2 linked regions of the Synechococcus sp. PCC 7335 genome follow. Each later gene encodes a partner of the first gene's protein in a complex. Links are inferred from orthologs where the notes say so. Each region holds a gene or a part of one and is shown in the gene's direction. Other genes may lie near its edges.

Region 1 (3,106 bases):
CATCGAGATAGTACGCGCCTGACCAATATCAAAAGTAACCTCAGCATCACTAGCGGTCGCTGCCACCATCTGTTCTATCGTTTCTATCCCTAGTTCGTTGGCCATTTGCCGGGTAATCAATGTACGGCTAGCGCCCGTGTCTAAGATCATGTCATAGGTTCGACTACCGTTGAACGTGACCTGTACTACTGGCGTCCCGTGCAGCCGTCGCACAATTGGAACCCGCACCCGCTGGTTGCCTGCTGCTTGATCTGCAGTGCGATCACCTTGGGACGCTGCTTTCTCCAAGGAAGCCGCAGGAATAGAGGCTAAAGGAACATGGACCTCGGTTTGAAGCTGTTTAATTCTGGCTTGGGTTTGGGTGGCGTTATGGGTATAGTCTGCTATTTTTTGCTGAGCAGATGGATAGTGTTCACTATCGGCAGTGACTTGCTTAAGCTGATCAGCTGCTCTGGTCCATCGGCTAAGCACCAGATTCCAATCGTCTGGAGAGATCGCAGATTGGCTAAGCGTATCGGCACTAACGGCTAACTCTATCCCCAGTTGATAAGCATCTAAGGAGGCTCGAATCGAGTTAGCTTTTGTAGCTTCAGATGCGGCTTCAGTAGCTTTAGCTAGATTGGTTGTATTCGCAGCGGCTGAGCGTCCTAATCCTAAGTCGTCCTGCTGGCTATTTTGCTGCGCAGGTTGATCACTAGCCGAACTAGCTCGCTTGGTGGGCGTTTCATTCTCTGAACTGATGTCTGTGATTGTAGATATCGGCTGACAAGCGTAGCACGCGAATCCGACCAAACTAGGCAATAATATGAAGCGATGAAAAAAGGGACGGCGAGCCATTAGGAATTTGTAGAGTGCCTCTCTCTACCTTGCCCCAACCGAGCTGGTCTTCTATTACGTCTTATACGGATTTTCTTGACGCCCTACTATGTTTAACCCCGCTGCCCAACCTGCTTTGCTTGTCTTAGAAGATGGCTCTATATACAGAGGCTGGTCTTTTGGGGCGACGGGTACATCGATGGGAGAAGTCGTTTTCAATACGGGCATGACCGGCTATCAAGAAGTCATGACTGACCCAAGCTACTGCGGTCAGATGGTAACGTTCACCTATCCAGAGCTAGGAAATACCGGGGTCAACCCAGAGGATGAAGAGTCGGTGCGACCTTATATCAAAGGGGCGATCGCAAAAAATGTATGCGATCGGCCAAGCAACTGGCGCTCTACCCAGTCCCTAAGCGACTACCTGATAGATCACCAGATTCCTGGCATTCATGGTATCGATACTAGGGCACTCACCAGGAAGCTGCGCAGCGTCGGCGCGATGAATGGCATTCTCTCTAGCGAAATCTTAGACCCAGACGAGCTGCTCAGACAGCTACAGACGCTGCCTTCTATGGAGGGACTTAACCTAGTCAAAGAAGTCACCACCGATAAAGTTTACGAGTGGAAAGAAATCACTGAAGAAAACTGGGCCTTTACTGCCTCAGACACCGATTTAGTAAACTCTCAAGGCGTTGATCAACCTCCTTTAACTGTTGTCGCCATTGACTTTGGCATTAAACGTAATATCCTCAAGCGCCTTGCTAGCTATGGCTGTAAAGTCATTGTTGTACCAGCCGACACCTCCGCCGAAGACGTCTTGAGCTACCGGCCTGACGGTATTTTTCTTTCTAATGGTCCCGGGGATCCCGCTGCTGTCACGGGTGCTCCTGCAGTGACCCAAGCGCTGCTAGCGAGCGAGCTGCCGACCTTTGGAATCTGCATGGGTCATCAGATCTTGGGACTATCTCTGGGCGCAGACACTTTTAAGCTCAAGTTTGGACATCGCGGCCTCAATCAGCCCTGTGGTCTTACCGAACAGATAGAAATCACGAGTCAAAATCATGGGTTTGCCCTCGACGCAGGTTCTATCGACGAAGAGCAAGTAGAAATTACGCACCTTAACCTCAACGATCAGACCGTTGCTGGCATTCGTCATCGGCAGCTGCCTGTGTTCTCGGTGCAGTACCACCCAGAGGCTAGTCCAGGCCCTCATGACGCCGACTATCTATTCGCTAATTTTGTCCAAGCCATGCGCGAGCGATCGCGCTCATCTCAAGGGCAGGTACCTGAGCAGAAGTAAGCATAAGAAAGTATGCAAAAAGCTGTATTGCAGTTGATAGTATCTTGTCCTATACTTAATCGTCATATTGTTGTTGAATGCTAGGCATACTAGGAGGATCCCATCGCTGAGTCGCTTACCCTAACAGTGAGTCTAAGAGGCACCCGCGAAGTTAGAGGGAAATGTCAAATCTTCCGCCTTACTGGACTTTTAGACGCTTTTTCTGAGCCCACTTTCCTTAAGGTTCTCAACAAGTATATTGAGGACGGTCCAGCTCATATCATCTTGGATCTCTCTACGATAGACTTTGTTGATAGCTCCGGCTTGGGTGCACTCGTTCGTCTGGTCAAAAAGGCAAAAGGTGAGAGCGGCAGCGTTCAAGTGGTCAGTAATCCTCGGGTTACTCAAACGGTTAAACTAGTTCGATTAGAACAGTTCTTATCTTTACAGCCCAACGTAGAGGCTGCGCTCGAAAATCTTAAAAATTGAAAACTCAAGCAATAGAAATTTAGATCTAATTTTTTTTTGACCTAAAGGATTATGCATCGAGTTTTTATTAGAACTTTCTGATATGGGAAATTCTCCCGACCAAAGCTTCAAGCAGCTGATAGATGCGCAGTTTGTAGATGCTAGGGCATGTCCCACATCAGAGTACAACCGACTAAGCGCTAGCGAGCTGAATACGATTTCTCCGATTTCGTTAGCCTATATCGGGGACGCTGTTTTTGAGCTGTATGTGCGATCGCGTCTTCTTATTCCTGCCCAACGCATTCGCGACTATCATCATCAGGTCGTGACTCAGGTCAAAGCAGAACAGCAGTCGCACTTCGTTGATCTGCTTAGTCCTGTTCTCACGGATGCTGAGAAAGATATTGTCAGAAGAGGCCGAAATGCAACTACTGGTAAAAGCCGGCGAGCCAGGGGGCAGGACTACCAAAAAGCAACCGGCCTAGAAAGCCTCATTGGGTTTCTCTATCTCACTGACCAGCCTAGATTAATTAGCTTATT
Region 2 (4,067 bases), 750 kb from region 1 along the record:
CGCCTCTTGTGCCCGCCATAGCCGTCCGGCATCTACTGCAATAAACACATCGGCTGGGCTTTCCTCGCCCTCATTGCTAATTCTTTCAATCAGCTCATCCGGCTTACCTTCTAGCACATTCACCTGAATGCCGGTTTGTTCAGTGAACTCTTCATACAGTTCCTCATCGACGTCGTAGTGCCGAGCAGAGTACAGATTCACAACTTGTTCAGCCTGATCTGAACTGCCCTGGCAGGCAGTAATGCCTAGACCGACCAAAAGCGTGATTCCACACAGGTAGCGTCTACTTATCTTCATTCTATACTCTTCGCTTGTTGACAATTACTATTAACTAGTAAAAAAGTTAAGGGCTAATTATGCAACCCTTTCTTGATTACTTTATTGTTAGGAACAGTTGTCATTTTGGGGAAACGGTCAAAACCAGTCTGATCATTTGCTGTAGAATTGGTTGGATTTATTAAGTTTGGTCCCCATGCCCCGTCGAAACGACCTCAAAAAGATAATGCTCATTGGTTCTGGCCCGATTGTGATTGGCCAGGCCTGTGAGTTTGACTACTCTGGAACTCAAGCCTGTAAGGCGCTGCGAGAAGAAGGGTATGAGGTTGTGCTGGTCAACTCTAATCCAGCAACGATCATGACTGATCCTGATATCGCTGATCGCACTTACATAGAACCCCTGACAGCTGACTTATTAGAACAGGTGATTGTTCGAGAACGGCCAGACGCGTTGCTGCCTACGATGGGCGGTCAAACCGCGCTAAACCTTGCGGTAGAACTGGCTAAGTGTGGCGTCTTAGACAAATACGGTGTCGAGCTAATTGGGGCAAAGCTAGAAGCCATCGAAAAAGCCGAAGATCGCAAATTGTTTAAAGAGGCCATGCTTAAAATTGGCGTTGGCGTCTGTCCCTCTGGGCTCGCTGAGACAATGGATGAGTCTTGGGAAATTAACCAGCAAATTGGCTCATATCCACTCATTATTCGTCCGGCCTTTACGATGGGCGGCAGCGGCGGTGGGATTGCCTACAACAAAGAAGAGTTTGAAACAATCTGTCGCTCAGGGCTAGAAGCGAGTCCGGTTTCTCAGATCTTAATCGAGCAGTCTTTATTGGGATGGAAAGAATATGAGCTAGAAGTGATGCGTGATCTAGCCGATAACGTTGTGATTATCTGCTCTATTGAGAATATTGATCCCATGGGTGTTCATACTGGCGACTCGATCACGGTTGCCCCTGCCCAGACCCTAACGGACAAAGAATATCAGCGCCTGCGCGATGCCTCGATCAAAATTATCCGTGAGATTGGCGTAGAAACAGGTGGCTCGAACATTCAGTTTTCGGTCAATCCAGATACTGGTGATGTCATCGTTATTGAGATGAATCCTCGGGTTTCTCGGAGTTCGGCCTTAGCGTCTAAAGCCACTGGATTCCCGATTGCCAAATTTGCGGCTAAGCTCGCGGTCGGCTATCGCCTAAATGAAATCTCTAATGACATCACCAAAAAGACACCCGCTAGCTTTGAGCCTACGATTGACTATGTGGTCACTAAAGTTCCTCGGTTCGCTTTTGAGAAATTCCCAGGTTCGTCTTCAACATTGACTACACAGATGAAATCTGTTGGCGAGGCGATGGCGATTGGTCGAACGTTTACAGAATCTTTTCAAAAGGCACTGCGATCGCTAGAAACAGGTCGAGCTGGCTGGGGGTGCGATCGCTCTGAGAAGCTACCGACGCTTTCCCAGGTTCGCAGCGACTTACGCCGTCCTCATCCAGAGCGGATCTTTGCTGTTCATCATGCGATGAAGTTAGGGCTATCGGTCGAGGAAATCTACGAACTTACTGCTATTGATCCCTGGTTTTTAGACAAGTTTGCGAGCTTGATCACGATCGAAAAGTTCCTTAGGCAGACGCCTTTGCCTGATATTAATAAGTCGCAACTGCTAGCTATTAAGCAAGAAGGCTTTAGCGATAGACAAATCGCCTTTGCCACGCGATCTCATGAAGACACCGTCCGTGAGTATCGCAAGTCGCTTGACGTTGTTCCTGTCTATAAGATGGTCGATACTTGCGCTGCTGAGTTCGAATCTACTACACCCTATTACTACTCGACTTACGAAGAAGAGAGTGAAGTTCTTCCTTCTGATCGCCGCAAGGTGATGATCTTGGGAGGGGGGCCTAATCGGATTGGTCAGGGCATCGAGTTTGACTACTGTTGCTGCCATGCTTCTTTTGCGTTGCAGGCTGATGACTATGAGACGATTATGGTCAACTCTAACCCGGAGACAGTCTCGACCGACTACGACACCAGCGATCGCCTCTACTTTGAGCCCTTGACCAAAGAAGATGTGCTCAACATTGTTGAAGCGGAAAATCCTGACGGTGTGATTATCCAGTTCGGCGGTCAAACCCCCCTCAAGCTTGCTGTTCCCTTGCAAGACTACTTAGACAGTGGTGCCTCTGAAGAGATCAAAACCAAAATTTGGGGGACCTCTCCTGATTCGATTGACGCGGCTGAAGACCGCGAACGTTTTGAGCAAATGTTGCGCGAGCTTGATATTCGTCAGCCGCCTAATGGGCTTGCTCGCAGCAATGAAGAAGCTCTCAAAGTGGCCCGAGAGATTGACTATCCTGTTGTCGTTCGTCCTAGCTACGTGCTAGGCGGTCGCGCGATGGAAATTGTCTATTCTGACGAAGATCTTGTTCGCTACATGACGACTGCTGTGCAGGTAGAGCCCGACCATCCCATTTTGATCGATAAGTTTCTAGAAAATGCGATTGAGGTGGATGTCGATGCGATCGCAGATCGCACTGGCACGGCTGTCATTGGCGGCATTATGGAGCATATTGAGCAAGCGGGTATTCACTCTGGTGACTCCGCCTGCACTCTACCTACCGTTAGTCTTTCTGAGGCGGCCCTTGCCACTATCCGCGACTGGACCTTCAAACTTGCAAAGCGTCTTAATGTTATTGGTCTGATGAACATCCAATACGCTATTCGAGGCGAACAGGTTTATATCATTGAGGCTAACCCTCGCGCCTCGCGCACGGTTCCTTTCGTTTCTAAAGCCACAGGCGCACGCCTCGCTCAGCTTGCCGTTCGGGTCATGTCTGGTAAAACCCTTACTGACCTTGGCCTGACCGAAGAGATTATTCCGGCTTACCTGTCTGTTAAAGAAGCCGTTCTTCCCTTCAATAAATTCACGGGCACCGATACATTACTAGGCCCAGAGATGCGCTCTACAGGGGAAGTTATGGGCATTGATACCAGCTTTGGCCAAGCCTATGCTAAGGCGGAGCTAGCCGCCGGTCAAATCCTGCCTCAGTCAGGTACCGTCTTTATCTCTGTCAATGACAGGGACAAAGCAGCAGTGATCCCTATCGCCAAAGAGTTTGTCGAAGCAGGGTTTGGTATTGTTGCCACCAGCGGCACCCACCGCACTATCAGCGAAGCCGGTGTTGACGTTGAGTCCATCCTCAAGATCCATGAGGGTCGCCCTCACGTAGGCGACGCTATCAAAAACCAAACCATCCAGCTAATTGTCAATTCTCCGGTTGGAGAAGCCGCGCAAGAAGACGATCGTATCTTGCGCCGCACCGCTCTTGACTATAAGATTCCAACCGTTACTACTCTCGCTGGTGCCAAAGCCACTCTTGCTGCAATCCGATCTCTAAAAGAGAATCAGCTAACTGTCAAAGCACTACAAGATCATTTGGCCTGAGCGTTTCTCTGATAGCTATACCAGAATGCACTTAAGTCTAGAAGTATCAACATATTATCTGCGAGACTATTTGATGCAATCTTGTCAGTGGAAACTGTCAGAACTAAGTATACAAAATGGGCATAACCTTCTGTTAGCCTAGGAAGGAAGTTTCCGCTCGGTTTCCGCTCGCTGCTCGTGACCTGTTCCTACTGTCAGTGGTTCCACGTTTTGCCGCTGCGCTAAGCTATCAGGACTTGACTGAGTTCTTTCTGCTGCGAGGCTTCCAGTTCACCCACGAAACCGTGAAAGATTGGGAAGAACGGTTCTCTCAGTTTACAGAGCAGATACGGATGAAGCGAAAAGGCAAGGA

What was found.
Region 2: the proteins of carA (region 1) and carB are in contact, whole or in part, in a solved structure (PDB 1KEE), measured with the Escherichia coli proteins. The link is inferred for Synechococcus sp. PCC 7335 from one-to-one orthologs.

The regions. Positions count from the first base shown.
Region 1 is NZ_DS989904.1:4,141,198-4,144,303, forward strand. The notes cover bases 238-3,022. They hold carA (glutamine-hydrolyzing carbamoyl-phosphate synthase small subunit), read left to right. Parts: upstream 238-925; coding sequence 926-2,119; downstream 2,120-3,022. Other genes in these bases: S7335_RS17385 (TIGR02281 family clan AA aspartic protease), read right to left, coding at 238-837; S7335_RS17395 (STAS domain-containing protein), read left to right, coding at 2,246-2,587; S7335_RS17400 (Mini-ribonuclease 3), read left to right, coding at 2,670-3,022. Also shown: more of S7335_RS17385, read right to left, coding at 1-237; more of S7335_RS17400, read left to right, coding at 3,023-3,106. UniProt on the Escherichia coli protein: Small subunit of the glutamine-dependent carbamoyl phosphate synthetase (CPSase).
Region 2 is NZ_DS989904.1:3,392,413-3,396,479, forward strand. Bases 170-3,915 are described here. They hold carB (carbamoyl-phosphate synthase large subunit), read left to right. Parts: upstream 170-472; coding sequence 473-3,715; downstream 3,716-3,915. Other genes in these bases: S7335_RS14490 (Fe(3+) ABC transporter substrate-binding protein), read right to left, coding at 170-297; S7335_RS27825 (hypothetical protein), read left to right, coding at 3,913-3,915. Outside these bases: more of S7335_RS14490, read right to left, coding at 1-169; more of S7335_RS27825, read left to right, coding at 3,916-4,067. UniProt on the Escherichia coli protein: Large subunit of the glutamine-dependent carbamoyl phosphate synthetase (CPSase).